Regions from separate parts of the Streptomyces sp. NPDC003248 genome, predicted to be linked through region 2. Evidence: riboswitches for the same ligand, from Rfam matches in the RefSeq annotation. Region 2 holds a riboswitch; each other region holds the start of a gene.
The links. A riboswitch is a leader RNA that binds a small molecule or an ion and turns the genes downstream of it on or off. The one in region 2 is predicted to bind cobalamin.

Region 1: another riboswitch for cobalamin. It lies ahead of ACZ3KJ_RS20435 (ABC transporter substrate-binding protein); the one in region 2 lies ahead of ACZ3KJ_RS30280 (cobalamin biosynthesis protein).
Region 3: another riboswitch for cobalamin. It lies ahead of ACZ3KJ_RS19530 (energy-coupling factor ABC transporter permease); the one in region 2 lies ahead of ACZ3KJ_RS30280 (cobalamin biosynthesis protein).

Annotation. Positions count from the first base shown of each region.
Region 1 covers NZ_JBVHDT010000008.1:96,377-106,379, reverse strand. The annotation lists gene ACZ3KJ_RS20475 (mannitol dehydrogenase family protein) at 1-119, shown strand, start outside; gene ACZ3KJ_RS20470 (hypothetical protein) at 259-777, shown strand; gene ACZ3KJ_RS20465 (glycoside hydrolase family 43 protein) at 1,064-2,467, opposite strand; gene ACZ3KJ_RS20460 (DUF3237 domain-containing protein) at 2,685-3,152, opposite strand; gene ACZ3KJ_RS20455 (GNAT family N-acetyltransferase) at 3,304-4,104, opposite strand; gene ACZ3KJ_RS20450 (alpha/beta hydrolase fold domain-containing protein) at 4,376-5,299, shown strand; partial or broken gene ACZ3KJ_RS20445 (response regulator transcription factor) at 5,378-5,694, shown strand; gene ACZ3KJ_RS20440 (YnfA family protein) at 5,771-6,106, opposite strand; cobalamin riboswitch at 6,477-6,690, shown strand; gene ACZ3KJ_RS20435 (ABC transporter substrate-binding protein) at 6,747-7,802, shown strand; gene ACZ3KJ_RS20430 (FecCD family ABC transporter permease) at 7,799-8,812, shown strand; gene ACZ3KJ_RS20425 (ABC transporter ATP-binding protein) at 8,920-9,660, shown strand; gene ACZ3KJ_RS20420 (IclR family transcriptional regulator) at 9,667-10,003, opposite strand, start outside.
Region 2 covers NZ_JBVHDT010000017.1:96,852-106,854, forward strand. The annotation lists gene cobN (cobaltochelatase subunit CobN) at 1-1,067, opposite strand, end outside; gene ACZ3KJ_RS30275 (cobyric acid synthase) at 1,064-2,572, opposite strand; gene ACZ3KJ_RS30280 (cobalamin biosynthesis protein) at 2,569-3,513, opposite strand; cobalamin riboswitch at 3,614-3,754, opposite strand; gene ACZ3KJ_RS30285 (hypothetical protein) at 3,973-4,194, opposite strand; gene ACZ3KJ_RS30290 (inorganic phosphate transporter) at 4,229-5,470, opposite strand; gene ACZ3KJ_RS30295 (class II aldolase/adducin family protein) at 5,619-6,311, shown strand; gene ACZ3KJ_RS30300 (alpha/beta hydrolase) at 6,692-7,819, shown strand; gene ACZ3KJ_RS30305 (hypothetical protein) at 8,156-9,589, shown strand; gene ACZ3KJ_RS30310 (VOC family protein) at 9,639-10,003, opposite strand, start outside.
Region 3 covers NZ_JBVHDT010000007.1:343,505-353,507, forward strand. The annotation lists gene ACZ3KJ_RS19520 (MarR family transcriptional regulator) at 134-622, opposite strand; gene ACZ3KJ_RS19525 (PP2C family protein-serine/threonine phosphatase) at 801-1,943, shown strand; cobalamin riboswitch at 2,139-2,321, shown strand; gene ACZ3KJ_RS19530 (energy-coupling factor ABC transporter permease) at 2,352-3,059, shown strand; gene ACZ3KJ_RS19535 (energy-coupling factor ABC transporter substrate-binding protein) at 3,056-3,499, shown strand; gene cbiQ (cobalt ECF transporter T component CbiQ) at 3,505-4,254, shown strand; gene ACZ3KJ_RS19545 (energy-coupling factor ABC transporter ATP-binding protein) at 4,251-5,105, shown strand; gene ACZ3KJ_RS19550 (amidohydrolase) at 5,194-6,393, shown strand; gene ACZ3KJ_RS19555 (ABC transporter ATP-binding protein) at 6,516-8,063, opposite strand; gene ACZ3KJ_RS19560 (ABC transporter permease) at 8,060-8,863, opposite strand; gene ACZ3KJ_RS19565 (ABC transporter permease) at 8,860-9,813, opposite strand; gene ACZ3KJ_RS19570 (ABC transporter substrate-binding protein) at 9,816-10,003, opposite strand, start outside.

The DNA of each region.
Region 1 (10,003 bases), on a different contig from region 2:
GCGGCCCGCTCCCCGAGGCCGCCCGCCGCGTCCTGGACTTCCTCGACCCCGCCCTCGCCCATGACCGGGAACTGGTGGCCGCCGTCACCGCGCACGCCGAAGGACGGTACGCGCCATGAACGAACGAATCCGAGACGGACGTTCCTCAGAAATCCGATACGGACGTTCCGCAGGAAAACGGTCGGCGGCCGACGTCCGGCCGTTCGGACGGCCGAGCGGTCGAGCGGCCGAACGGCCTCGGTGAGGAGCACCGCCCCCATGTACCGCATCGAGTTCCACGAGTCCCTGGACCCCTCCGGCAACCGTGTGACCGAGCTGCGCCACGCGGGGCGCCCGCTCGGCCGTCCCTGCACGGAGACCGCGGCGGCGGTCCCGGGGTACCGCTACCTCCCGGTGTTCTTCCTGGCCAACGCGGTCTGCCTCGGCTGGTCACCCACCCTTCAGCGCCTCAGCCCCGGGGTGTTCCTGCCCGATCGTCCGGCGACCGCCCGCGAGGAGTCCGCCGAGCACGCCGCCGCCGCTCTCGCCCACGTCTTCGCCCTCGACCGGCTCGGCACGGACGTCGAGGACCTGCTGGATCCCGACCTGGTCACCGCGGCCGTCCACCTGAACACCCGTACGGCTCCGCACCTCGCGGCAGCCGACTGGGAGCGTGCGCTGTGGACCGGGCTGCGCGCTTGGCGCCTGCTGTACCAGGGGCTCGGCACGGCGGTCGTGGCCGACCCCGAACAGGGCCGCCTGCGCGTGACGGCGAGACCGCTGTCCGCACCCCGCTGACGTGCGGCACCGGGCCCGGCGGCGCACGCCTTCGGAAGCGGCCGGCTCGGCTCCCGGGCCGCGTCGGGGTGGAACCAGGGATCACTCGGGGGCGACCCCGATGCCCGGGGTGCCCGCCCGCTGACAGTGTGAGGGCATGACCTCACCACGCATGAGCCGAAGGACCTTTGTGGGCGCCGCCTTGTCGGGGACGGCCTACCAGCCGACGACCGCCCGCGACGGAGATGTGCTCTGGCGCGCAACGGCCTGCGGGAGCCGGCCGTTGCGCGTGGCCGCGTCGAGGGGATCAGTAGCCGACCGAGAAGGTGGCGTCGGCCTGGTCCGTGGCGGTCGAGATCGGGTCGATGCGCAGTGCGTAGGCGGAGTGCCGGATGTAGCGGGTGGGCTGGTTGTGGGAGCGGAAGGAGGCCCAGGAGGCGTCGGCCAGGCCGTTGACCCGGTGGAAGGTGGCGTCCTGGGCGAAGGTGGTGGTGCTGTCGTCGGCGTCCAGTCGGAGCTGGTAGTCGTAGTGCCGCAGGTAGCGGGTGGGGTAGTTGACCGACTGGAAGGAGACGCCCGAGGCGTCGGCCAGGCCGGGGACGAGGCGCCACTGGGAGTCGGTGTAGGGGTCGAACGGGTAGGTGTCGATCCGTGCGGTGAAGTCGGCGTGGCGTACGTAGCGGTCGGGGTAGTTGTACGACTTGAGCCGGTTCCAGGTGGGTGCGCCCCAGCGGGTGACGAGGTCGGCGTACTGGGTGCTGGTGATGGTGGCGATGGTGCAGTGCTTGGCGTTGACCGGGTGGGTGTAGAGCTTCTGGTCGACCGGGGTCCAGGTGCCGGCGGCGAGGTCGGTGGTCTGCCAGGCGTAGAAGACGCCGTTGGGGGTGTAGGTGTCTGCCCAGAGGTACCAGGTGCCGGAGGTCAGGGACTTCACCAGGGTGGGTGCCTCGGTGCCGCCGTGGGCGACCGTGGTGCTGAAGGGCGTGAAACTGCCGGGGTTGAGCGAGGTGGACCGGGCGCCGACCAGGCCTCCGGTGCTGCTGCTCTTGAAGTAGAGGTAGTTGACGCCGTTCACGCCCACGGCCATGTCGCCGTCGATGACGTCGTAGCCCGGGTCGAAGAACACCTGGGGGGCGGAGACGGTCGTGAAGTCGGTGGTGTGGTTGACCATGAGGACGTTGTGGCCGGACGAGTTCACGGACGAGTAGATGAGGGCGTACTGGCCGCGGGAGGCGTCCCAGAAGGCTTCCGGGGCCCAGCTGTGGGTGACCATGTCGTGCAGGTGGGGGCGGCGGTAGTTGGTGAAGGTGCGCAGGTCGGTGGAGTCCCAGACGTGGATGGTCTGGCTGTTGTAGGTCCAGTCGGTGCCCTTGAGGTCGGTGGCGAGCACGACGAAGGTGCCGTCCTGCTTGCGCAGGATGAACGGGTCGCGCAGGCCGCCGGCTCCGGCGGTGGGGGTGACCACCGGGTTGTTCTGGTTCAGCGGCATCCAGTTGAGGGAGTCCGTGCTGACGGCGAGGTGCAGGCCGTAGTCGGTGCCGACGCCCTGGGGCGATTCGGTGAAGTAGCCCATGACGTAGGCGGAGTCGGCGGCGTGGGCGGGGCCGGTCCCCAGCGTCAGATCGGCGGCCAGGGCCATGGAGCCGGCCGCGGCGGCGCCCAGGAACAGTCTGCGTGACGGCGTGGCCTGGGGGCGGGATGGTGCGCTCATCGGCTCTCCGGGTGTGTGCGGGTCGGGTGAGCTCACGGCGGCGGACGGGCGAACGGCGGCAGGACGAGTGGACCATGGGAGAGGAACGGCGGCTCTGCACCTTCCGCATGGCCGATATGTCGAACGTGGTTCGGTGAGTCGGTCAGAAAGTAGAGCTCTGTCCGGGGCACGTCAATATTTTCGACGTGACTTCTCCTGCGGGGCCGGCGCTGACGCGTCAGGTCACGCGGTGGACGACGATGGTCACGCGGTCGAGGCCGACCGGGGGACGCAGGTCACCGATGAAGAGGGTGTGGTTCATCCACGCGTAGGGCCCCTCACCCACCTCGAAGCGAGGGTTGGTGCGGCAGTACCAGCCGTCCGGCTTCCCGCCGCCGCCCGCGGAGATCCGCCGCACGGACGCCTCGTCCCGGGTGCCCCAGCCCTCGTTGGTGACCATGAGGTGGTGGCCGTCGTCGGTGCGCAGGGTGTAGCGCGCCCACAGGTGGGTGACGCCGTCCGGGCGGACGAGATTCCAGTCGGCGCCGCCCGGGAGGACCTGGCCGCGGGCGTCCGGCCCGCTGAACGTGCCGCCGGTGATGGGGATCACCCGGCGTCGGCCGTGCGGGGTCTCGCCCACGTCGATCGGAGGAGCCAGCTCCACTTCCAGGGTGAAGGCGTGCCGGGTGCTGGGGGCGTGCGCCATGCCGTACTCCCGTGGTCGGGGACACGCCCCGGCGCGGTCGGGGCGCCGGGGCGGTCCGGGAACGCAGGTCCGCGAAGTCGATGCACGATACCGGGCGCGACGGCACCGGCGGGCGTCAGGGGCACGGAGCGGCACGCCCGCTGGCGGAGGGTCAGCTCTTCAGGCCGTAGAAGTGCACCGGTGAGTTCGGCTCGAAACCGATGCGGGGGTACACGGGTGCCCCGGCGGCGGTCGCGTGCAGAGTGGCGCGGGTCAGCCCGGTCGCCCGGGCGCCCTCGTGCAGCGCCTTCCGGGTCACCGCCTCGCCGTAGCCCCTGCGTTCCCACGCGGGGTCCGTGGCGACGAGCACGACGAAGAGGCGTCCCTCCGCCTCCAGCGTCGCGGCGCACGTCACCGGGACACCGTCCCGCAGGCCGAGGTAGGCGTGCACCCCGGTCTTCCACAGCGCGGAGCCGAGGAGTCCGTCGCGGCCGTCCTCCAGCGGGAATCCGTAGGCGCGGGCGTTGATGTCCGCGTACGCCCGCAGCTGTTCGTCGGTGCTCACCCGCGCGAACGTCAGGTCCGGGTGGACCGGGTCGGGCACGGGGAGCAGGTTCCCGGCCATGCCGGTGCCGGCGAAGGCGTGCTGGAGACCGGCCCGTTCGGCCGCCTCCGCCAGGCCCGCGCGTGCCCCGCCGTCGAGGAGGTCCTCGAAGAGCCACAGGAAGCCCGGGTGCTTCTTCGCGCGCATGATGTCCGCCGCCCGCGTCAGACGCCTCTCCAGGAGTGCCGCGTCCGCCCCCACGTCGGTCAGTGTGACGCAGTTCCAGAACGCGAACCGGCAGTCGGCCCAGCGCACGGCGACGCCCGGCAGGTCCCGCACGTCCGCGCGCGGCTCCCGGTCGAGGACCAAGGCGCGCCAGACCGTGGCGAGTTGCTCCATCGATTCGATCGATTCCGTGAGACCCGTCATGGACAACCTCTCGTGCCGTGGAGTGTGTGGATGCTTCCGAGGAGTAACGAACGTCACCGGTCCAGGGTTCACGCCTGCCGCAGGGGGTTTCCGGAGGATCTCCGCCGGCGTCCGTTCCCGGCAGCCGGCGCCGCCGGTCTCCCGCCCCGCGGCGCCGAGCGATCACACTGGTCCCGACAAGGAGCCCCGGGACCGGCGTCCTCGCCCGAGGCCGCGCCCGTTCCCGGGGCACGCCCGCCCGCACCACGGACCCGACACCCTGGGAGCGCCCATGCCGATAGATCCCTTCCTCGCCGGGAAGCTGCACCTGCTCGACGGCCTCGGCTGGGAGGACGCCGCGTCCGACCCGGAGGCGAGCGCCCGGCTCGCGGAGTACTACAGCGATCCCGGCGAGTGGAGCCTGCCGGACGTCTCGGTCGAGGACCACCTGGTCCCCGGGCCGCACGGCGAGGTGCCCGTCCGTGTGTACGCCCCGCGCGACGAGCCCCGCCGCGCGCTGCTGTGGCTGCACGGCGGCGGCTTCGCGGCCGGTGATCTCGACATGCCGGAAGCGCACACGGTCTCCGCCGAGCTGGCCGCCCGCGCCGGGGCCCTGGTGGTCTCCGTCGGATACCGGCTGGCGGTGGACGGCGTCCGCCACCCCGTCCCCGTCGACGACGCGCACGCCGCGTGGCTCTGGCTCCACGGATCCGGCCGGGCGCGCGGCCCCGTCGCCCTGGGCGGCGCGAGCGCGGGCGCGGCCCTCGCCCTGTCCACGGCGATCCGGCTGCGCGACCGGCACGAACCCCGCCCGGACACCCTGCTGCTGGCCTATCCCTTCGCCCACTTCCCGACCCCGGCCCTGGACGACGAGACGGCGGCGGCGATGCGGGACCTGCCGTCGCTCCTGCGGTTCACCACCGAGTCGATCGAGGGCATGGTGCGCAACTACGTCGGCCGTCTGACCGACCTGCCGGCGGACGCGATGCCCGGGGCGGCGAACCTGAACGACCTGCCCCCGACCGGTGTCGTCCTCTCCGAGTTCGACGACCTCCGGCCGTCCGGCGACCTCCTCGCCCGGCAACTGGACGAGTGCGGTGTCCCGGTCCGGACGTACCTGGCGGCGGGCATGACGCACGGCCACCTGAACCGCGGCCCCTCCCTCAAGGAGGTCGACCGGTCGCTCGACTTCTTCGCGAGCGTGCTCGCCGGCTGACGGGCCCGCCGTCGTCCCCGGCAGGTACCGGGTCCTCCTCCTCGTGCCGGAGGACCCGGGCGCGTCGGCCGACGAGGCCTCCTCTCCCCGGCCGCCACGCGGGCCCTCGTCACCCGCTTACCGGCCACCCCGGACACCGACGACTTCCTCGCGCTCCCGACGTCCTGAAGGCCCTGACCGACCGGCAAGGGGAGGTCACGGCGCTGGCCGCGCGCGGCGTGTCCAACGCCGAGATCGCCGACCGGCTCGCGCTGAGCCCGCTGACCGTCCGCGGCCACATCCAGCGGGCCATGAACGAACTCCACGCCCGCGACCGCGCCCAGCTCGTCGTCATCGTCTGCCAGAGCGGCCTGGTCACCCCGCACCCGCACGGTTGCCCCCACGGCGGCCGGTGACGCACGCGCGTCCGGCGCGAGCCGCGGCGGCACCGCGCTGCCCGCCGGCGCACCCGGCCGGCGACGGCGGGCCGGCTCACCGTGCCCGCGGCGCGTACATGATCACGGCCATGCCGGCGAGGCAGACCAGGGCGCCGACGACGTCGTAGCGGTCGGGACGGTAGCCGTCGGCGACCATGCCCCAGGCGATCGATCCGGCGACGAAGACACCGCCGTAGGCGGCGAGGATGCGGCCGAAGTTCTCGTCGGTCTGGAAGGTGGCCACGACGCCGTACAGGCCCAGCGCGATCACGCCCGCCCCGGCCCAGACCCAGCCCCTGTGCTCGCGGACGCCCTGCCAGACCAGCCAGGCCCCGCCGATCTCGAACAGGGCGGCGACGACGAACAGGGCGACGGAACGGGCGACAGTCATGGGGCGACCCTATCGACGGGCCTCTGCCGCGATCTCCGGCGGACCCCGAGGAGCCGTCGGGCCGCACACGCGCCCGACGCCGGGCGCCGGGTCCGGGACCGCTCGCGCGCCGGACACCAGCCGGCTCCGGGGCCGCCCGCGCGGCGGACGTCGGCTCCGGGACCGTCCGCGCGCCGGACGCCGGGGCCGAGCCCGCGGCGGACGCCGGACCGCCCGTGGACCGAACGCCTGCTTCCCGACCGCCCGTGAACCGGACGCCTGCTTCCCGACCGCCCGTGAGCCGGGCGCCTGCTTCCGGAGCGCACAGCACCGGGTGCCTGCTCCGGACCGTGCCCGCGGCCGATGCCGTGACCTGGCCGTACCGGCGGCTTGATAGCCTGCCGAGGCCAGTCGAGCCACATCCGAGGCCAGGGAATCCGGTGCGAATCCGGAGCTGACGCGCAGCGGTGAGGGGGACGGGCGGGGCACACATGCCACTGGGAAAGGGGACGGGCCGGCCGGCGGGCCGGCGCGGCACCGAACCGGGAAGGCGCCCCGCGCGGACGAACCCGAGTCCGAAGACCTGCTGGCACCGGCACGCCCCAGGGCGTGGCGGACGTCCGCAGGCCAGGCTCCGCGTACGAGCCCCGACACCCGAGGCATGCCCGTGCTCCGTTCCACACCGCCGCGCGCCCCGCGCACCGCGGCCCTCCTGCTCGCCCCCGCCCTCCTGCTCACCGCCTGCGCAGGCTCCGGCGCATCCGCCGCGGGCGGGGAGCGGGCCGCCGCCGGTTACCCGCGCACCATCGTCGACTGCGGTCACCGCGTCACGCTGGAGTCGGCACCCCGGCGGGCCGTCTCCCTCAATCAGGGCACCACCGAGATCCTGCTCTCCCTCGGCCTCCAGGACCGCATGGCCGGCACCGCCACCTGGACCGATCCGGTGCTGAAGGGACTGGAGAAGGCCAACGCCTCCGTGCCGCGGCTGGCCGAGAACAACCCGTCCTTCGAGAAGGTGCTGGACGCCGAACCGGACTTCGTCACCGCCTCGTTCGTCTCCACCCTCGGCAAGGGCGGCGTCGCCACGCGCGAGCAGTTCGAGAAGCTGGGCGTGCCCACCTACGTCTCGCCGTCCGACTGCTCCGAGGGCAAGGACAACGACAGCGGCGGCGACGGCTCCCGCAGCGAGCCGCTCACCCTCGACGCCGTGTACGGCGAGATACGCGACCTGGCCCGCGCCTTCGACGTCGAGGCGCGCGGCGAGAAGCTCGTGGCGCGCCTCCGGGAACGGGTCCGCGAGGCCACCGCCGGACTGGACGCCTCCGGCGTCTCCCTCATGTACTGGTTCGCCAACTCCGAGTCGCCCTACCTCGCCGGCTGCTGCGGCGCCCCCGGCGCCATCACCCGGGCCGTCGGCGCGGAGAACGCCTTCTCCGACACGCACGACGAATGGCCGCAGATCAACTGGGAGACGGTCGCCGACCGTGACCCCGACGTCATCGTCCTGGGCGACCTGACCCGCAGGTCGCAGACGGCGGAGACCGCCGCGGCCAAGATCCGCTTCCTGGAGACCGACGCCGCCACCCGCAACCTCACCGCCGTGAAGAAGAAGCGGTACGTCCTGCTCAGCGGCCAGGCCATGAACCCGTCGATCCGCACGGTCGAGGGCATCGAACAGGTCGCCGCCGGACTGCGCTCGTTCGGGCTCGCCGGGTGAGGCTGCGCGACACGCTCGTGACGGCCGGCGGCCTGCTCGTCCTCGCGGTCTCGGTCGCCGTCGCCGTGACGATCGGCCCGGCCGACATCTCCGCCTCGGACGTGTGGTGGTCGGTCGCCGCCCGTCTCGGGGCGGGGGAGAGCCGGCTGGCGCCGCTGCGCGACGGCATCGTCTGGAACCTGCGCATGCCCCGGACGATGCTCGCCGCCGTCTGCGGGGCGGGACTCGCGCTGTGCGGGGCGGTGATGCAGTCGCTGCTGCGCAACCCGCTCGCGGACCCCTTCGTGCTCGGGGTGTCCTCGGGGGCCTCCACCGGCGCGGTCGCCGTGGTCGTGCTCGGCGTGGGCGGCGGCGCGGTGTCCCTGTCGGGGGGCGCGTTCGCCGGGGCGCTGGTGTCCTTCGGGCTCGTCCTGCTGCTGAGCCACAGCCTCGGCGGCAGCACCGACCGCGTCGTCCTCTCCGGCGTCGCGGCGATGCAGCTGTTCTCCGCGCTGACCTCCTTCACCGTGCTCACCTCGGCCGACGCCGAGACGACCCGCGGTGTGCTGTTCTGGCTGCTCGGCTCGCTCTCCGGCGCCGACTGGACCGACGTGCTGCTGTGCGCGGGCGTCCTGGCGGCCGTGCTCGGGGTCTGCCTCGGACACGCCCGCACCCTGGACGCGTTCGCCTTCGGGGAGGAGGCCGCGGCCTCGCTCGGCGTGCGCGTCGGCCGCGCCCGGCTGGTCCTGCTGTGCGCGACCGCGCTGCTCACCGCCGTCCTGGTCAGCTGCGCAGGGGCGATCGGCTTCGTCGGCCTGGTCCTCCCGCACGCGACGCGCGCCCTCACCGGCTCCGGCCACGCCCGCCTGCTCCCGGTCACCGCACTGGCCGGGGCCGTCTTCCTGGTCTGGGTGGACACCGCCGCCCGTACCGTCCTCGACCCCCAGGAGGTGCCCGTGGGCGTCGTGACGTCCCTGATCGGCGTACCCGTCTTCGTGGCAGTGCTCCACCGAGGAAGGAGGAAGACGTGAAGGACGCTCACGCCGGAGCCGGGAGCGGGGCGCCTGCTGTTCCCGTCGCGGCCCCGGCGTCCGGGCTCCGCGCGAGCCGTGTCACCCGCCGCGCCGACGGCCGGCTCATCCTCGACGGCCTGACCCTCGCCCTCCGCCCCGGCGAGACGGTGGGCCTCATCGGCCCCAACGGGTCGGGCAAGTCGACCCTGCTGCGGCTGCTCGCCGGCGTCCTCGCCCCCACGGCCGGGGTCGTCACCCTGGACGGGCGGCCCCTGTCGCAGGTCGGCCGCCGCGCCACCGCCCGCCGGGTCGCCACCGTCGAGCAGCACGCCCACACCCAGACCGAGCTGACCGTCCGCGACGTCGTCGCCCTCGGCCGCATCCCCCACCGCCGGGCCTGGACGGCCGCCACGGCGGCGGACGCGCGGGCCGTCGCCGAGGCCCTGGAGCGCACGGGACTGGCCGACCGGGCCGCCCAGTCCTGGCATACCCTGTCCGGCGGCGAACGCCAGCGCGCCCAGATCGCCCGCGCCCTCGCCCAGGAACCCCGCGAGCTGCTGCTCGACGAGCCGACCAACCATCTCGACATCCAGCACCAGCTCGACCTGCTGGACCTCGTCGCCGGTCTCCCGGTCACCACCGTGATCGCCCTGCACGACCTCAACCTCGCCGCCATGTACGGCGACCGGCTGCTGGTGCTCCGGGAGGGACGCGCGGTCGCCGAGGGGACACCGGGCGACGTCCTGACCGCGGAGCTGATCGAGGAGGTGTACGGCGTCCGCGCCGAGGTCACCACCGCGCACGGCCGTCCGGTGATCCGCTTCCTGCGCCGCGCGCCGCGGCCGCCGTCCCCGGAAGCTCCGTGACGGGGGTCAGTGACCGCTGCTCAGCGGGTGGCTGAAGCCCTGGGCGGAGATGAGGCGGGCGGCTGCGGCGAGTTCGGCGGCGAAGCGCTCCACGGCCTCGTACGGGAAGCGGTGGCTGGGCCCGCTCACGGAGAGGGAGGCGACGACCGCCCCCGAACGGCCGGTGACCGGCACGGCGACGGCGGTCAGCCCCTCGTCGAACTCGCTGCTGCTGACGGCGTAGCCGCGCTGGGCCGTCTCGGCGGCCCCGGCGCGCAGCCGGTCGGTGTGCGCCTCGCCGTACGGTGAGGCGAGGGCGACCCGGCGCAGGACGGCGTCGGGGGCGTCGCGCAGCAGGACCTTG
Region 2 (10,003 bases):
GGCGTGTCGAGGCCGACCGCGTTGCCGACGCGGGAGTGCTTGGTCGGGTAGGCGGTGAAGACGAGCGCGATGCGCTTCTCGGCGTTCGGCTTGTGCCGCAGCCGGGCGTGGCGGACGGCGATCCCGGCGACCCGGGCCGCCCGCTCGGGGTCGGCGACGTACACCGGCACGTCGTCGGGCCCCTGTTCCTTGAAGGAGAACGGCACGGTGATCAGCCGCCCGTCGAACTCCGGGATGGCGACCTGCATCGCCGCGTCCATGGGGGACAGGGCGGCGTCGGAGGCGTCCCAGGCGGCGCGGGAGGAGGTGAGGCAGAGCCCCTGGAGGACGGGTACGTCGAGGTCGGCCAGGGCGCCGATGTCCCAGGCCTCCTCGTCGCCGCCCGCCGACGCCTGCGAGGCGTGGGTGCCGCCGGCGGCGAGGACGGTGGCGACGAGCGCGTCGGCCCGGCCGAGGATCTCGTACAGTCCGGGGTCCGCGCCCCGCAGCGAACCGCAGTACACGGGCAGCGCGTTGGCGCCCCGCGCCTCGATCGCCTCGCACAGCGTGTCCACGAAGGCGGTGTTGCCGCTCAGCTCGTGGGCCCGGTAGAAGAGCACGCCGACGGTCGGCCGGCCCGCGACGAGGTCCCGCTCCCCGCGCACCCCGAACTCGGGCATCCTCCGCGGCTCGTCGAACCCCTCGCCGGTCAGCAGCACGGTGTCCGACAGGAACCGCGCCAGCTCGGTCAGGTTGTCCGGCCCGCCCTCGACGAGGTACCTCAGGGCCTCCGCGACGACCCCGGCGGGCACCGACGACTCGGCCATCAGCTCGGCGTCGGGCACGCTCTCCCCGCCGAGCAGCACGGTCGGGATCCCGGACGCCCGCAGCGCGGCCAGCCCGTCCTCCCAGGCCCGCTTGCCGCCCAGCAGCCGTACGACGGCGATGTCGGCGCCCTCGACCAGCGCGGGCAGGTCCCGCTCGACGTCCACCCGGGTCGGGTTGCCGATCCGGTAGGAGGCGCCGGAGGCGGACCGGGCCGCCAGCAGATCGGTGTCGGCGGTCGACAACAACAACACTGTGCTCATGCGGGCGCTCCCGGTGGAATGAAAGGCAGTCCTTGCGGCGCGCCCGACTCGATGAGCCGCCGGAGCGCGTCGGTGTCCGCGTGCTGTTCGATCAGGTCGCCGAGCCGGTCGAGCTGCTCCTCGCGCAGCGCGGCGAACGAGGTGCCGGCGGCGGGCACGAAACGACGGCCCGCGGCGGCCGCCACCTCGCGCAGGAAGGCCCGCCGGAATCCGTCCGACTCCAGCGAACCGTGCCAGTGCGTGCCCCAGGTCTGCCCGACCCGGCAGCCGTCGAGGAAGGGCTCCCCGCCCAGGACCTCGGCGACCCCGTGGTGGATCTCGTAGCCCTCGACCGGCTCCCCGAGGGCTTCCCCGACGGGCCGGGTGAGGGTCTTCTCCCGGGCGAAGCGCACGCGCACGGGGAGGACGCCGAGCCCGGCCACCCGCCCCCTGCGGCTCTCGACCTCGTCGTCGATGCGCTCGCCGAGGAGCTGGAAGCCGCCGCAGATGCCGAGGACGGGCCGCTGTTCGGCCGCCCTGCGGATCAGGGCGTCGGCCAGTCCCCGCTCCCGCAGCCACTCCAGCGCCCGCACGGTCCCCCGGGTGCCGGGCACGATCACGAGGTCGGCGTCCGCCAGCTCCTCCGGCCGGTCGACGAACCGCACCACGACGCCCGGTTCGGCGGCCAGCGCGTCGACGTCGGTGAAGTTGGACATCAGCGGGACCGCGCAGACGGCGACCCGCAGCACGTCCTCCCCCACGGGAGGGGCGACGGCCGACTCCCGGACCGTGCCGCGCAGCGACACCCGCAGCCCGTCCTCCTCGTCGATGCCGAGCCCGTGGCGGAACGGCAGCACCCCGTACGTGCGCCGCCCGGTCAGCCCGTGCAGCATGTCCAGGCCCGGATCCAGCAGCGAGACGTCGCCGCGGAACTTGTTGACGAGGAACCCGGCGACGAGCGCCTGGTCCTCGGGGGAGAGCAGGGCGACGGTCCCGAAGAACGAGGCGAAGACGCCGCCCCGGTCGATGTCGCCGACGACGAGCACGGGCAGCCCGGCGCCCCGCGCGATCCCCATGTTCACGATGTCCGTCCGCCGCAGGTTGATCTCGGCGGGAGAACCGGCCCCCTCACAGATCACCGCGTCATATGTGCCCCGCAACGTGTCGAGGCACTCCAGCACGGTCCCGAGGAGCTGCCGCTGCCGCCCCCCGTGGTACCCGCGGGCGCTCATCTCGCCGACCGGCTTCCCGAGCAGCACGACCTGGCTGCTCTGCTCACCGCCGGGCTTGAGCAGCACGGGGTTCATCAGCGCGGTCGGCTCCACCCGGCACGCCTGGGCCTGCATGGCCTGCGCGCGTCCGATCTCGGCGCCCTCCCGCGTCACGAACGAGTTCAGCGACATGTTCTGCGCCTTGAAGGGCGCGACCTTCACTCCCTGCCGCACCAGCCACCGGCAGATCCCGGCGGTGACGACGCTCTTGCCGGCGTCGGAGGTGGTGCCGGCGACGAGGAGACCCCCGCTCATGACGTACGCCCCTTCGCGACGAGGCGCGCGGCGACGGTGACGCCGAGCGCGAGGAGGCCGACGCGGCGGGAGAGCCGCGCGGCGCGTTCGATGTCCGGCGCGGCCACGGGCCGCCCGGCCGCCCCGTTGAGCACGGGCCGGTGCTCGACCCGGCCGCCGTAGGACAGGGTCCCGCCCAGCCGCACCCCGAGGGCGCCGGCGAAGGAGGCCTCCACCGGACCGGCGTTCGGGCTGGGGTGCTTGCGCGCGTCGGCCCGCCAGGCCCGTACGGCCCCGCGGGGGTCGTCCCCGGCGACGGCGGCGAGGGCGGCCGTCAGCCGTGCCCCCGGCCAGCCGGCGAGGTCGTCCAGGCGCGCCGAGGCCCAGCCGTAGCGGCGGTGACGCGGCGACCGGTGGCCGACCATGGCGTCGAGGGTGTTGACGGCCCGGAAGCCGAGCAGTCCGGGCACGCCGCCCACGGCGCCCCACACCAGTGCCCCCACCACCGCGTCGGAGGTGTTTTCGGCGACGGACTCGACGACGGCGCGGGCGATCCCGTCGGCGTCCAGGGCCTGCGGATCCCGCCCGCACAGGTGCGGCAGCCGGGCCCGCGCGCCCTCGACGTCCCCCGCCTCCAGACACCGCCCGATGGTCCGGGCCTCGCGCACGAGGGAGGTCCCGCCGACGACGGCCCAGGTGGCGGTGGCGGTCAGGGCGACGGAGGCGGCGGCCGACGACCGGACGGCGCGGGCGGCGCCGGCGCCCAGGGCCACGGCCCCGCCGACGCACACGGCGGTGTGCAGCGCGCCCCACCCGCGGTGGTCGTGCCACAGCACCCGCTCCACGCCGGCCGCGGCCCGCCCGAACACGGCGACCGGATGTCCCCGGCGCGGATCGCCGAAGAGCAGGTCCCCCAGGAGGCCGGCGGCGGCGCCGTACGCGTGAACGCGATCGGCACCCATCGGCTCAGCCGGCCGTGGGGTCGGGCAACGACCGGGTACGTGACCTCGAACGGCAGCCGAGCATGGCGTATGTCCTCACTCAGGGTGTCCACGCCCTGGTTCGACGAGACCGGCGACGAGAGTTCCTGGCTCCCGGGGGTGTCTACCCCGGTGACAGTGGCGGGACCGCGCCGGATTCACACCGGCTTCCTCTTCCTGTCGCCGTACATGGCTCCGGCAGTCCACCACGGGCCCGGAACGGCCGTCAACTTGGTGTTGACCTGCACGGGGAGAGTGTGCAGAACCCCACACCGGCGGTCCGGGACGGCCCGTCGCGGACGTGCGTCCGCCCCGTCGGACCGCCGGTGGGACGGCCGCCGACAGGGCGGGGGGTGGGAGGGACGGAAGGGGGAGGAGAGGGGGCGGGGGAGGGGCGGGGGCCCGTGGTGCGTGAAGGGCCGGAGACCCTCGGTGTGTGGCTCAGGCCACGATCAGCGAGATGCCGTACGCCACCGCGGCCGCACACGCCGCGAAGCAGGCGTACGCCCCGGTGACCGCGAGCGCGGCCGTCCCGCCCTGCGCCGCGGCCCGCTCGCGCCGCGACAGGCCCATGATGCCGAGGGTGAACAGCGCCACCAGGGCCACCGTGACCACGAGGCTGACGCCGAAGACGGAGCCCAGGGCCGCCCAGTCGATCTTCATGATGCTTCTCTTCCTTCGTGCCGGGTGGGCGGGCTCAGGCGGCGGGAGCCGTCGGCTCGGTGGCGATGGCCGGTGCGGCCGGCGACGGGACGGCGGCGGCCGGCCCGTCCGGGACCGTGCCCGCCGGGGGCGGGGTGACGGCCGCGATCGCCGTGGTGACCACGCCGGCCGGCTCGTCGGACCCGTTGACGTTCGACGCGTCCACGACCTCGTGCCGGGACTTCTTCCAGATCGCGGCGCTGGAGGCGACCAGGAAGACCGCGACGAGGCCCGTGCCCCAGGCGCCGAAGCCGGTGACGTACTCGGCGAGCGCGCCGACGACGGCCGCGGCCGGCAGGGTCAGGCCCCAGGCGACGAACATCCGGGTGGCCGTCGACCAGCGGACGACGCCGCCCTTGCGGCCCAGCCCCGCGCCCATCACCGCGCCGGAGACCGAGTGCGTGGTGGAGAGGGAGAAGCCGAGGTGGGAGGAGGCGAGGATGACGGTGGCCGCGCTGGTCTGGGCGGCGAAGCCCTGCTGCGGCTGGAGGTCGGTCAGGCCCTTGCCCATGGTGCGGATGATGCGCCAGCCGCCCAGGTAGGTGCCGAGCGCGATGGCGAGGCCCGCGGAGAGGATGACCCACAGCGGCGGGTCGGAGTCGGGGGCGACGGCGCCGCCGGCGACCAGGGCGAGGGTGATGATGCCCATCGTCTTCTGCGCGTCGTTGGTGCCGTGGGCGAGGGAGACCAGGCCCGCCGAGGCGATCTGGCCGGCCCGGTAGCCCTTCTCGGCCGCCTTGCCGTCGGCCTTCCGGCCGAGCGTGTACGACAGGCGGGTGGCGAACATCGCGGCGACGCCGGCCACGATCGGGGCGGCGACCGCCGGGAGCAGCACCTTGGTGACGAGCACGTCGCCGTGGACCGCGCCGACGCCCGCCGAGGCGATGGTGGCGCCGACCAGACCGCCCATGAGGGCGTGCGAGGAACTGGAGGGGAGTCCGACCAGCCAGGTCAGGAGGTTCCAGAGGATCGCGCCGACCAGGGCGGCGAAGATGACCTCGGGACGGATGCCGGTCTCGTCGACGAGACCCTTGGAGATCGTGTTGGCGACCTCCACCGAGAGGAATGCGCCTACAAGGTTGAGCACGGCGGACATGGCCACCGCGACCTTGGGCTTGAGCGCGCCGGTCGAGATGGTCGTGGCCATCGCGTTGGCGGTGTCGTGGAAACCGTTCGTGAAATCGAACGCGAGTGCGGTTACCACCACAATCGCGAGGATCAGCGAGAAGTTTTCCATTTACCCAGGCAATCGTTCGAGGTCATTGGCTGGATGAAGGTAGGTAACCTGGGTGAACGGAAGGTGAACTGAGTCGGGCTTCGGGATGACTGTCTGCGGAGTCCCGGATTCCGGCCGGCCGGGCGCCGCCCCTGGCAGGATCATGGGCATGGCTGAACCGCGACGTGACCCCCGCCACGACACCGCCGGCACACCGGGGACGGAGGAGACCCGGGCCTGGTCGGACCTGCTGGCGACGGCCCGCCGCACCGCCGCCGACGGGCTCGTCGTCGGCACCTCCGGCAACGTCTCGGTCCGGGTCGGCGACACCGTGCTCGTCACCCCCTCCGGGGTGCCCTACGACCGCCTCACGCCCGACGACATCACCGGCGTCCGCCTCGACGGCCGGCAGGTGCTCGGCACCCTGGTCCCCACCAGCGAGCTGCCGATGCACCTCGCCGTCTACCGCACCACCGACGCCCGCGCCGTCGTCCACACCCACGCCGTGCACGCCACGGCCGTCTCCACCCTCGTGACCGAACTCCCGCCCGTCCACTACATGGTCTGCGCCCTCGGCGGCTCCGTCCGGGTCGCCCCCTACGCCACCTACGGCACCCAGGAACTGGCGGACAACATGCTCCGGGCCCTCGACGGCCGCACCGGCTGCCTCCTCCAGAACCACGGCACCCTCACCCACGGCGCCACCCTCGACCAGGCCTACGACCGCACCGCCCAGCTGGAGTGGATGTGCCGGCTGTGGCTCACCGCGTCGTCCGTGCCCGGCCGCACCCCGACCCTCCTGACACCGGAGCAGCTGACGGCGGTGGCGGAGCGGCTGGGGGGCTACGGGCAGCGCGCCTGACCGCGCGGCCCGCGGCACGCCGTGCTCCTTCGCTCCGGCCCGCGGCACGCCGTGCTCCAGCCTCTGGGACGGCCTTACTCCGCCCGTGACGGCGCCGTGCTCCGGCCTCTGACTGGCCGTGTTCCGGCCTGTGGCGCGCCCGTGCTCGGGATTCGGTAGGACCGCGTTCCGGCCTGTGGCGCGCCGTGCTCCGGCCTCTGACTGGCCGTGTTCCGGCCTGTGGCGCGCCGTGCTCGGGCCTCGGTAGGGCCGTGTTCCGGCCCGTGGCGCCCCGCGCTCCGGCCCCTGGTGCGGCCGTGCTCCAGCCCCTGGTAAGCCGTGCTCCGTTCCGCCCCGTGCCACCACTGGCCGGGCGGACGATCGGCCGGGACACTGGACGGGTGCGCACTGTCACCGCGACGGCCGCCGCCGTCACCGCAGCCCTGGCCGCCGGCGCCGCCAGTGTCGCCGCCGGCCGGTTCGCCAGCGACGCCGCGCTCAAGGCGCCGCCCGGCCGCCCCCTGCCCACCGAACCCCGGCTCACCGTGCACGGCACCGCCGCCGGCCAGATCGTGCTCACCCGCGACCTGGCCGCCCTGCGGCCCGGCACCTACGGCCTCGGCGGGAACGGCTCCCACGCGGTCGTCGGCCCGGTCCTGGCCACCGCGTCCCCCTCCGCCGACACCGTCGTCCGCCGCCTCGAACGCGTCACCCACGGCACGCTGAGCCCCGGCGACGCGGTGTGGCTCACCCCCAACCTGCACGTCGGCACCCCGAGCGGCGCGCTCGGCCTCGACCACGCCGACGTCGACGTCCCCGGCGAGCTCGGACCGCTGCCCGCCTGGTTCGTCCCCGGCGCCCGCCGCACCTGGGTGATCGCCGTGCACGGCCTGGGCGCCACCCGGGAGCACGTGCTCAACCTCGCCGGCTTCCTGCACCGCCGGCGCTTCCCGGTGCTCGCCCTCGCCTACCGCGGCGACCTCGGCGCGCCCCGCCCCCCGGACGGCCTCAACCACCTCGGCGCCACCGAGTGGCGGGACGTCGACGCGGCCCTGCGGTACGCCGCTCGGTACGGCGCCGAACGCGTCGTCCTGCTCGGCTGGTCCACCGGCGCCACCATGGCCCTGCGGGCCGCCGCCCGCTCCGGGCTGCGCGACCTCGTCGCGGGGCTGGTGCTGGACTCCCCGGTGCTCGACTGGCAGGCCACCCTGCGCGCCCTCGCCGCCGCCCGCCACACCCCCGGCGCGCTGCTGCCCCTCGCCGTCCGCGCCGCGCAGGGCCGCGCCGGCCTGGACGCCCACCAGCCCGACGAGGCGGCGGACCCCTCCCGCCTGCACGTCCCGGCCCTGGTCTTCCACGGCCCCGACGACCCGGTCGCCCCCTGGGAGGCCACCCGCCGGCTCGCCGCCCGGCGCCCCGACCTCGTCACCCTCCACCCCGTCCGGCAGGCCCCCCACGCCGCCATGTGGAACGCCGACCCCGCCGCCTACGAGGAAGTCCTGCGCCGCTTCCTGACCCCGCTGATGTGACCGCCGCCGGAGGGCAGCGCGGCGGCGCTCCGCCAAGGGGCCGCCACCCCCCCCCGCCCGCGGGCCGCCATGCCCATGTCCGAGCCCCAGCGCCGAGGGGCCGCCACCCTCCCGCCCGAGGGGCCGCCGCCCTGCGTCCGCTCACCGGCACCAGGCGTCCCCGCGCTCCCGCGCGCACCGGGCCGCGCACCCCGTCCCGAAGGTTCCGTTTAACCCCGTACCAGTGGCTTGATCACGTCTCCTCACCCGCCTCCGGCCCCCGTCCCGGGACCGGGTCCCCGCCCCGCCAGGGCATTCCGTTTGGGTTTTCGGACCGTCAACCGGAAGACTGCACCCGTGACGTCCCGTATCCCGCGCGACTCCAGGCTTCGACTCGTCCGCCCGCGACCCCTGGCCGCCGCCCCCACAGCTGTGAACCAGCGGCGCCCGCGCCGCCCCGCACCCCGTCCGCCGGAGGGCACGCCGGCCCGGGCCGAGCTGGCCGGAATGGCGCGCTCAAGGCTCGCCGCCGCCGCCCGCGTCGCCCGCTGGGCCGACGCCGCCCTGGGCCCCGGCCGCAACGGGGCGACCGACGACGGCAAGGCCACCTTCTCCGACACGACCGCCGCACGGGCGGCGGCCGAGCTCGCCCTCACCCCGGCGCAGGTGCGCGCCGACTGGGACACCGCCCGTCTCGCCGGCCTCGTCGAGGTGCACGGCGACAGCGCCCGCCCCGGCTGGCGCCTGCGCGCCTGGGACCGCGACGACAGCGCGGTGCTGCGCGGCTGGGTGGCCCTGTTCGACGCCTGGTCGCTCGCCACCCCCGAGCCCCCGGAGCAGGAGCCCGGCGCCGTCGCCGAGGTCGTCTCCGCCATGCCGCAGGTCCTCTCCTTCCTCCAGCTCTCCGCCGGACCCGTCCCGGTGGACCAGCTCCTCGACCTCCTCGGCCAGCGCGTCACCGAACTGCGCACCGAACGCTGCGAGGTCTCCTACGGCCCCGAGGCCGCCACCGCGAAACCCGAGGCCCCGGCCTCCTCCGCCGACGCCGACCCGGCGGAGGAGGCCAGGGCCCCGGAACTCGCCCCGCTCCTCGACTGGGCCCTGGACGCCCTCGCCTCCGTCGGTGCCCTCACCTGCGGCGACGGACAGGCCACGCTCACCCCGCTCGGCAGCTGGGCGGTCTGGGTCAAGCTGGAGCAGATCTGCGTCGCCGCGCAGAGCCCCGCGGGCAACATCGAGGTCGCCGCCGAGGAGATGCTCCGCGGCTGCGCCCAGCTCCGCCCGAACGCGGCCCGCGCCGAGTACCGCGCCTGGCTCGCCGCCCGGCCCGTCGGCAGCGCCGTCACCGAGCTGCTGTCGGCCGCCCGCGGCGAGGACGCCCTGCTGCGCGGCCTCGCCTTCGAGGCGCTGCGCGTCGTCGGCGCCCCCGCCGAACCCGACGTCCGCGCCGTCGTCGAGGAGCCGGCCCTGCGGCCGTACGCCCTGCTCTGGCTCGCCGAGCACGACGGCGCCGACCCCGAGGACGCGCACGAGGTGCTCACCCGCGAGGAGGCGACCTGGCTGTGGGTCGACACCGCGGCCGCCGTCGCCGACCACGGCGAGGCGCCGATGCTGGTGCGGCACCTGGAGTCCGCGGTGCAGCCGACCGTCCCCGCGCTCCTGAACGAGGTGCGCGCCGTCGGACACCCGCGCACCGTGCAGGTCCTGGTCGCGCTCGCCGCCGCGCACCCCGACCCGGCGCTGGCCAAGGCCGTCCGGCGGGCCGCCTTCCAGGTCCACACCGGGGGCTGACTTCCCGACGGCCCCCTCGGCGGCCCCCTCGGCGGCTCGGGGGCGGCCGTCAGCCCTGCACCTCGGGCGCGTACGTGCCGAAGCTCCAGATGTTGCCCTCGGCGTCCCGGGCCATGTAGTCCCGGGAGCCGTAGTCCTGGTCCGTCGGGGGCATCAGGATCTCCGCGCCGTGCTCCACGGCCCGCCGGTGGTGGGCGTCGACGTCGTCGACCACGACGTACACCCCCGCCGGGCCGGCGTCCTTCATCGCGGTGTCGAAGACACCGCCGCGCCCCTTCGAGCCGAGCATCACCGCGCCGTTGCCCTGCACCAGCTCGGCGTGGAGCACGGAGCCGTCCTCCCCCTCGTACACCGACAGCTCGGTGAAGCCGAACGCCTCGGTGAGCTGCCGGATCGCCGCCTTCGCGTCCCGGT
Region 3 (10,003 bases), on a different contig from region 2:
GATCCCGCTCGTTCGCCGACAGCACGTCCGCCGAGTTCCCGTCGTCGGCGGCGCAGGTCGGGGCGGGTTCGGGGTATCCGCATTCCGGAGACGGCCGCGGAGACGGCCACGGAGCGGGAGGGAGCGGGAATGGTCAGGCGATCCGGCTGCCGGAGTTCCCGGCGTCGTCGTGTATCAGCGTCGCCGCCGCGTCGCAGAAGGCCTCCAGCCCCTCCAGCAGCGCGACCCGCCGGGCGGCGGGCATCACCGCCAGCACCGCCTGCAACTGCTGTTCCCGGCGCACGCGCAGATCCGCGAGGAAGGCCCGCCCCCGGCCGCTGAGACGCAGCCGCACCTCGCGCCGGTCGGCCGGGCTCACCGCGCGTTCGACGAACCCGGAGGCCTGCAACCGGTCGCAGAGCCGGCTGGTCGACGGCGGGGTGGAGGCGAGCGAGTCGGCGAGGGTGCGCAGATTGATGCCCTCGTGGTGTTCGAGGATCAGCAGCACGCGCAGCTGGGAGGCGGAGGCGGGGGCGGTCGAGGCCCTGCCCCACAGGACTTCCAGCAGCTCCGCGGCCGTCGCGGTGACCCGTGCGACCTCTTCGGGCTCCGGGCGGTGGCGGAAGGCAGTCACGGTCCACACTCTCGCAGGCACTGGGTCGACCGCCAGCGTACTAGGGACCGCGCCGGCGGACCCCGTCGTACGCCCGGAGGGGGTACGACGACCCGGCGGGCGGCGTCCGCACCGAGGGCCCCGTGCGCGCACGGGGCCGCCGAGGATTCGACGAAAGGTTGATGTAGTGACCACCGTGAACGCACTGGTGACCGCCGAGCGCGCGCTGCGGGCAGCGGCTCCCCACGAGGTGCTCGACGCGGTCCGCGGCGTACTGCTCCGCCAGTACGCGGCGGACTCCGTCGAGCTGTACCTCGCCGACTACGGCCTGACCGTGCTGCAACCGGTATCCGAGCTGCCGCACACGGCGGAGCCGGTGTCGGTGCACGACGGCCCGGCCGGCCGGGCGTTCGGCGCGCAGGAGCCGTTCGTGGAATCGGTCGGGGACGGGCGGGTGCGGGTGCACCTGCCGGTCTCCGTGCGCGGCGACCGGCTCGGCGTGCTGACCGTGACCCTGCCGGAGCCGGCCGGCGACGTGCCGGCCGAACTCGCGGAGATCGCCCGGGCCCTCGGGCACGAGCTGGTCGTGGCCGACCGGGACACCGACCTCTATGTCCAGGCGAGACGCAAGGACCGGCTCACCCTGGCGGCCGAGATGCAGTGGCACCTGCTCCCGGGCCGGTCGTGCAGCCGCCCCGAGTTCGATCTGGGCGCGCAACTGGAGCCCGCCTACGCGGTCTTCGGCGACAACTACGACTGGTCGGTGACGGCCGACCGCCTGATGCTGTACGTCACCAACGGCATGGGCGAGGGCACGGAGGCGTCCCTGCTGACCGGCCTGGCCATCACCGCGCTGCGCAACGCCCGGCGGGCCGGGCTGTGCCTCGCCGACCAGGCGGCGCTCGCCGACCAGGCCGTGCACGCCCACTACCGGGGCCGCCGCTACCTGTCCGTCCTCATGCTCGACCTCGACCTCACGACGGGACGCGCCCGGGTGGTGGACGCCGGCTCCCCGCGGATGCTGAGGCTGCGCGACGGCCGTGTGGAACGGATCCCCCTCGACGCCCAGTTGCCGCTCGGCATGTTCGAGGAGACCGACTACGTGGAGCAGGAGGTGCGCGCCGAGCCCGGTGACCGCCTCGTCTTCGTCAGCGACGGCGTGCACGCGGTCTCCTCCCCCGGCGGAGAGACGTACGGCGACGCCCCCCTCGCCCGGGCGATCCAGGCCACCCGCCTGCTGCCCGCGGCCGAGGTACCGCACGCCGTCCTGCGCGAACTGAACCGCCACCGCGGCGAACGGACCCCGGAGGACGACGCCCTGGTGGTCTGTCTGGACTGGCGGGGGCGCTGATCCGGGAGAGCGGCGGGGGGCGGTGGGCCCGTCGGGCGCACCGGCGGGCGCGGGCGCGTCGTGTGCGGCAGACACGAGCCGGGGCGACACACGGCGAGCCGGGCGGCGTGCTTGGTCGGCTGTGCGCCGGGGTGTGAGCCGCCGCCCGCCGCTCGCGCGCCCCCGTTGCCGCTTGTCACCGCCCCGGTCCGCGCACTACTGTCACCACGCCTTGGTGAACGGGAAATCCGGTGTGATGCCGGTGCGGCCCTCGCCACTGTGATCGGGAAGTCCGGCTCCGGCCCTCGCGGGCAGCCACTGGGTCCTCGGACCCGGGAAGGCGGAGCACGGGCGGTGGTACCCGTCAGCCAGGAGACCGGCCAAGGCGCGTCAACCATCCACGAGGTGCTGGAGAGGGTCTGCTGAGCCATGCACATAGCCGAGGGTTTCCTTCCTCCGGCGCACGCGGTCGCCTGGGGCGTCGCGTCGGCGCCGTTCGTCGTCCACGGAGTCCGCGCACTGAGCCGTGAGGTGCGCGAGCACCCGGAGAGCACGCTTCTCCTCGGCGCCTCCGGGGCCTTCACGTTCGTCCTGTCCGCGCTCAAGCTGCCCTCGGTGACCGGCAGTTGCTCGCACCCCACCGGGACCGGCCTGGGCGCGATCCTCTTCCGGCCGCCGGTCATGACGGTGCTGGGCACCATCACCCTGCTCTTCCAGGCGCTGCTGCTCGCGCACGGCGGGCTGACCACGCTCGGCGCCAACGCCTTCTCGATGGCGATCGTCGGGCCCTGGGCCGGCTACGGCACGTACCGGCTGCTGCGGCGGTTCGCCGTGCCGCTGATGGTCACGGTGTTCTTCGGCGCGTTCGTCGCCGACCTGTCGACGTACTGCGTCACCAGCGTGCAGCTGGCGCTGGCGTTCCCCGACCCGGGCAGCGGGTTCCTGGGCGCGCTCGGCACGTTCGGCTCCGTCTTCGCCGTCACGCAGATCCCGCTCGCGGTGAGCGAGGGCCTGCTCACCGTCCTCGTGATGCGCCTGCTGGTGCAGTCCAGCAAGGGCGAACTGACCCGGCTCGGCGTGCTCGTCACCGGGCGGCGGTCGGCGCAGCCGACCGGGACGGAGGCGGTGGCCCGGTGAACCGCAACACGAGGATCAACGCCCTGCTGCTGCTCGTGGTGGTCGCCCTCGCGGTGCTGCCGCTGGCCCTGGGCCTGGGCGACGGCAAGAAGGAGCCGTTCGCGGGCTCCGACGCCGAGGCGGAGACGGCGATCACCGAGATCGACCCGGACTACGAGCCCTGGTTCTCCCCGCTGTACGAGCCGCCCTCCGGTGAGGTCGAGTCGGCGCTGTTCGCCGTCCAGGCCGCGCTGGGCGCGGGCGTCCTCGCCTACTACTTCGGCCTGCGCCGGGGCCGGCGGCAGGGCGAACAGCGGGCGAGGGCCCTGCCGGACGGCCCGGGGACCGCGCACCGGACGGTCCCGGACGCCGGCGCGGACGGCGCGGAGCGTGCGGAGGCGACCGCGCCGGCGGACGGCGCCCCCGGCGGCGCCGGGAAGTCCGCGCGCGGACGGGCCTGACCCTCGTGCTGCCGATCGACGCGGCGGCGCACAGCAGCCGCTGGCGCCGCCGCCACCCCGTGGACAAGGCCGTACTCGGACTCGGGCTGACCCTGCTCGCGATCTCCCTGCCGCCCTGGCCGGGCGCGGCCCTGGTGCTGGTGACGGCGCTCGCCGTGCTGCTGGGCCCGGCGGGAGTGCCGGCCCGCCGGCTGTGGCGCGCCTACCGGGTGCCGCTGGGCTTCTGCGCCACCGGTGCCCTGCCCCTGCTGGTCCGGGTGGGCGGGCCCGGCGCCTTCGTGGGCCTGGCCGACGGCGGGCCCGCGCGGGCCGGGGAGCTGATGCTGCGCACCTCGGCCGCCTCCCTCGGCGTGCTGCTGTTCGCGTTCACCACCCCCGTGTCCGACCTGCTGCCGCGGCTGGTGCGGGCCGGCGTGCCCGCGCCGGTCGTGGACGTCGCCCTGGTCACGTACCGCATGAGCTTCCTGCTGCTGGACTCCGTGCGGCGGATCCGGGAGGCCCAGGCGGCCCGGCTCGGGCACACCTCGCGGGCCGCCGAGTGGCGCTCCCTGGCGGGGCTCGGCGCCACCGCCTTCGTGCGGGCCTTCGACCGGGCTGCGCGCCTGCACGCCGGGCTCGCCGGACGCGGCTACGACGGCACCCTGCGCGTCCTGGTGCCCGAGGCCCGCGTCTCCGTCCGCTTCACGGCCGCGAGCTGCGCGCTCCTCGCAGCGGTGGCCGCCCTCACCCTCGTCCTGGAAGGCCCCCTGTCATGAGCGAGCCGGTGGCCCTGCGGGGCGTCTCCTTCGCGTACGAGGACGGCCCGGCCGTGCTCGACGGCCTCGACCTCGCGGTCCGCGAGGGCCGCGCGCTCGCCCTGCTCGGCCGCAACGGCAGCGGCAAGACGACCCTGATGCGGCTGCTCAGCGGCGGGCTGCGGCCGCGCGCCGGGACGGTGACGGTCGACGGGCGGCCGGTGGCGTACGACCGCAAGGGGCTGACCGGGCTGCGGACGACCGTCCAGCTGGTGGTGCAGGACCCGGACGACCAGCTGTTCGCCGCGTCCGTCGCGCAGGACGTGTCGTTCGGGCCGCTCAACCTCGGTCTGCCCGACCCCGAGGTACGGGCCCGGGTGGCGGAGGCGCTCGCCGCCCTGGACATCACCGCCCTCGCCGACCGGCCCACGCATCTGCTCTCCTACGGGCAGCGCAAGCGGACCGCGATCGCGGGCGCCGTCGCGATGCGGCCGCGCGTGCTCGTCCTCGACGAGCCGACCGCCGGACTCGACCCGGACGGCCAGGAGCGCCTCCTGGCCACGCTCGACGCCCTGCGCGCCGCCGGCACCACGGTCGTGATGGCCACGCACGACGTCGACCTGGCCCTGCGCTGGGCCGACGACGCGGCCCTCCTCACCCCGTCCGGCGTCCACACCGGGCCCGCCGCCCCGACCCTGGCCCGCGCCGACCTGCTCCGCGCGGCGGGGCTGCGGCTGCCCTGGGGCGTCGCCGCGGCCCGACTGCTGCGGGCGCAGGGCGCGTTGGCCGAGGGCGAGGCCGGACCGCGCAGCCCGGAGGAGCTGGCCGCCCTGGCGGCGGCCGTCCCGTCCCCCCTGCCCGCCGACGGCTGAGGCGGGCCCGTCCGGCGGGGTGTCGACCTGCCGCCCGGTGGAACCCGGTGGGTCGGAAGGACAACCCCGCCGACGCCCGGGAGGCCGTGTGCACCGCGATCCCGACGCCCTCCACCGCCGCGTCCACGAGGAGGTGACGGAGCGGGCGGACGCCCTCTGGGGCGTCGCGTCGGCGCTGCACGCCGACCCCGAGTACGCCTTCGCCGAGCGGCGGGCCTGCGCGCTGCTGACGGGTGAGCTGCGCCGGGCCGGATTCGAGGTGCGGCAGGACGTGGCGGGGCTGCCGACCGCGTTCACCGCGCGCCACGGCCGGGGGCGGCCCGCGGTGGCACTGCTGCTGGAGTACGACGCCCTGCCCGGCCTCGGCCACGCGTGCGGGCACAACCTGATCGCCGCCGCCGGCCTGGGCGCGGCGATCGCCGCCCGCGCCGCGCTGGGGCCGGACGCCGGGTCGGTGCTGGCGGTGGGCAGCCCGGCCGAGGAGGGCGGCGGGGGCAAGGTGCTGGAGGTGGAGGCGGGCGTCTTCGACGACGTCGACGCCGCGCTCATGTTCCATCCGGGGGTGTACGACTGGGTCCGGGCGCCGCTGACGGCCCAGGAGCAGTACCGGGTCGGGTTCCACGGCCGCGCCGCCCACCCGACGGGCAACCCCACGGAGGGCGTCGACGCGCTCGCGGCCCTCGTCGAGCTGTTCAACGTGCTGGCCGCGCTCGGCCGGCGGCTGCCCGAGGCCTCGCACGTCCAGGGCATCGTCACGCACGGCGGCACGGCCACCAACATCGTGCCCGAGTACGCCGAGGGGCTGTTCGGGCTGCGCGCCGCCACCACGGAGGCCCTGGACGACCTCGCCGGGCAGGTGCGGTCCGCCGCCGAGGGCGTGGCGCTCGCCACCGGCACCACGTGCGCCGTCGAGCGTGCCACCGTGCGCTACGAGCACTTCCGCGACAGCGGGGCGCTGTCGGGGCGGTTCGCGGCGCACCTGCGCCGGGCCGGCATCACCGTGACGCCGCCCGTGCCGGGGGTGTACCTCGGCTCGTCGGACATCGGGAACGTCAGCGGGCGGGTGCCGGCCATCCACCCCTTCGTCGCGATCATGGGCGAGGACGGCTCCGACCACACACCCGAGTTCGCCGCCGCCGCGGCCTCCGACCGGGCCCGGCACGTCCTCCTGGCCGCCACGGAGGCCCTGGCCTGCACGGCGGTGGACGTCCTGTGCGACGCGGACCTGCGGGCCGAGGCGTGGCGCGGACACGACCACGCAACCACCACCGGCACCGCCCCGCACTGAGCGGACACGACCACAGGACCGCCACCGCCAACGCCCCGCACTGAGCGGGCACCGGCCGACACCGGCGCGTCCGGCCGGGCGGAGCGCCGTGCGGGGACCCTCCCGGGGTACGTGACCGCCGGTCAGGGCCGTGTGCCCGTCCCCAGGTGTGTCGTCGTCCGGGTCAGGGAGACGGTGAACGGGTGGCGTGGGTCGGTCAGGACGCGGTGCGTGGGGCCGTGTTCGACCAGTTCGCCCGCGTCGAGGACGGCGATGTGGTCGGCCAGGCGGGCGGTGTCCAGGTCGTGGGTGACGAGGACGAGGGACAGGTCCTCGCGCTCGCGCAGCAGACCGGCGAGGACGTCGAGGATGCCGCGCCGGGTGACGGTGTCGAGCCCGGAGGTGATCTCGTCGCAGATCAGGACGCGGGGCCGGGCGAGCAGGGCCCGGGCGAGGGCCGCGCGCTGGAGTTCGCCGCCGGAGAGCCGGGCGGGCCGGCGGCGGGGCAGGTCGGGCGGGAGGCCCAGCCGGGTCAGGGTGGTCAGGGCCTCCTCGCGGGCGGCCGCCGGGTCCGTGCCGCGCAGGCGTACCGCGGTGCGGGCGACCTGGTCCAGGACGGGCCGGTGTTCGTCGAAGGCGGCGCGCACGTCCTGGAACACGTACTGCACGGCGGCGAGCTGGGCGCGGGTGCGGTGGCGCAGGCTGCGCGGCAGCGGGGTGCCGTCGAGGAGGATCTCGCCGTCGTGGTCGCGGTGGAGGCCGGCCAGGCAGCGGGCCAGGGTGGTCTTGCCGCTGCCCGAGCGGCCGACGACGGCCAGCGAGGCGCCGGGGTGGAGGGCGAGTTCCGGGGCGCGCAGTGCCACGGCGCCGTGGTGGCGTGCGATGAGGTCGCGCACCCGCAGGGCGGGCGGCCGGCCGGTGTCCGGGGCGGGCCGGGCGCCGGCGGGCGGGCGCCGGGCGTCGAGAAGTTCCCGGGTCCAGGCGTGGCGGGGGGCGAGCCACAGCCGTTCGGGCGGGCCCGACTCCACGACCCGGCCCGCCCGCAGGACGAGGACGTCGTCGGCGAGGGCGCGGACCACGTCGAGGTCGTGGCTGAGCAGGACGACCGCGATGCCGCGGGCGGCGAGGGCCGCCAGCTGGTCGACGACGCGGCTCTTGGTCAGGGCGTCCTGGCCGGTGGTGGGTTCGTCGGCGACGATGACGCGCGCCCCCAGCAGGAGTGCCTGGGCCAGGACGAGGCGTTGCTGCTGGCCGCCGGAGAGCTGGTGCGGGTGCCTCCGCACCAGCGCCTCGCCGTCGGGGAGCTGGGCGTCGGCGAGGGCGCGCAGGACGAGCGCGCGGGCCGCCGGGCGGCGCTGTCCGCGCGGCAGGTGGCGTACCCGGAGGCGGGCCAGGTCGTCGAGGAGCGCGCCGGCGCGGCGGGCGGGGTTGAGGACGGCGGCGGGGTGCTGGGGCACGTGGCCGACCGGGCCGTCGCGGGTCAGGCGTACCTCCCCGGTGACGTGCGCGCCGGACGGGAACTCCCCCAGCAGCGCCAGGCCCGTCGTGGTCTTGCCGCTGCCGGAGGCGCCGACCAGGGCCGTCACCCTGCCGGGCAGCACCCGCAGGCGCACGCCGTCGACGAGCGCGCGCCCGTCGACCTCCACCCGCAGGTCGCGGAGTTCGGCGAGCGGGTCGGTGCCGGGGCTCACGGGCGGGGTTCCCCCTTCTTCGGTGTCCTGTGCGACGCGGCGTCGAAGAGCAGGTTGGTGCCGGTCGTCAGCGCGACGATCAGCAGGGCGGGCACCACCACGGCCCAGGGCTGCACCCACAGGCCGGTGCGGTTGCGGTCGACCATGACCGCCCAGTCGGCGGCGTCCGGTGCGACGCCGACCCCGAGGAACGCCGCCGTGGACACCAGGTACAGCACGCCGGTCAGCCGGATGCCGGCGTCGGCGGCGAGGGTGCGCAGGCCGGCGCGGGCGACGTAGCCGACGCCGATCCGCCAGACGCTCTCGCCCTGCATGCGCAGCGCCTCGACCGCCGGGCGCGCGGCCGCCTCACCGGCCGCCGCCCGTACGATGCGGGCCGCGTCGGGCACGTTGACCAGCGCGACGAGCAGCGCGAGCCCGGCCGCTCCGGGCTCGAACACGGACGCCACGAGGAGGATCAGCAGCAGCGACGGTACGGCGAGCAGCACGTCCAGCGGCCGCATCAGCAGCTCCTCCAGCCGGGGTGCGCGGGTGAGGGCGCCGGCGAGGCCGACCGGAACGGCGACCAGGTAGGCGAGGGCGGTCGCGGCGAGCGCGGTGACGACGACGGTGCGTCCGCCGAGCAGCACCTGGTGCAGGACGTCACGGCCCACGAAGTCGGTGCCGAGCCGGTGCCCGTCGGCGAGGACGAAGGACGCGGCGCGCGGCCCGGGGTCCCCGGCGAGCAGCGGCCCGAGGAGCGCCAGGCCGAGGGGCACGCAGACGAGGGCCAGGCCCGGCAGGAAGCGGCGCCGGATCACGCGGCCACCGCCGCTCGGGGCGTCAGCCGGTGCGCGACCAGGTCCGCCCCGAGGTTGAGGACGACGGTCAGCACGCCGAACACCACCGCGAGGCCCTGCACGACGGGCACGTCGCGTTCGGCGACGGCGTCGAGCAGGACGGTGCCCAGTCCCGGGATCACGAAGAGTGCCTCCACGACGATGACACCGCACAGCAGCCAGTCCACGGTGCGGGCGAGCTGCTGGACGGCCGGGGCGAGGGCGTTGGGCAGGGCGTGGGCGTAGCGGACGCGGGCGCCGGGGACGCCGTAGCGGTGGGCGTGCGCCGCGTACGGCGAGGCCAGGGCGTCGATCATGCCGGCGCGGACCAGGCGGCTCAGTGAGCAGACCGGCCGGGCCAGCAGGACGAGGACGGGCAGGACGAGCGCGGCGGGGTGGCCGAGCAGGTCGGTGCCGTAGCCGACGGCGGTCGGCGGCAGCCAGGCCAGTTTCAGCGCGAGGACCGTCACCAGCAGCACGCCGAGGGCGAATTCGGGGACGGCGTACACGGCGAGCGTCACGGAGCTGATCAGGCGGTCCACGAGCCGGCCCTCGTGGCGGGCGGCGAGGACGCCCAGCCCGAGGCCGGCCGGGATCAGCAGGGCGAGGGTGAGCGCGGCCAGCAGCAGGGTCGGGCCGAAGCCGTCGGCGAGGTACCCGCTCACCGGGCGGCCGGACGTCAGGGAGGTGCCGAGGTCGCCGTGGGCCAGGCCCGCCGCCCAGTCGGCGAGCCGCTCGTGGGCCGGGCGGTCCAGGTGCATGGCCTCGCGGAGGGCCGCGACGCGCGCGGGGTCGGGCTGGTCGCCGGCGAGGGCGACGGCGGCGTCGCCCGGCAGCGCCTCGGTGAGCGCGAAGACCAGCAGCACCACGGCCACGGTCTGGACGGCGCCGAGGAGGAGCCGCCGGGCGGCGAAGGAGCGCGGGCCGCTCACGCTCACGCGAGCCACACCCGGTCGAAGCGGGCCCAGTCGAGGGTGTTGGCGGGCGCCGTGGTCTCGACGCCGCGCACGTTCGTCGCCGTGCCGATGATCCAGTCGGCGAAGCCCCAGACGAGGAATCCGCCCTCGGTGTACAGGCGGCGCTGCATCCGCTCGTAGACGGCGGCCCGTGCGGTCGTGTCGC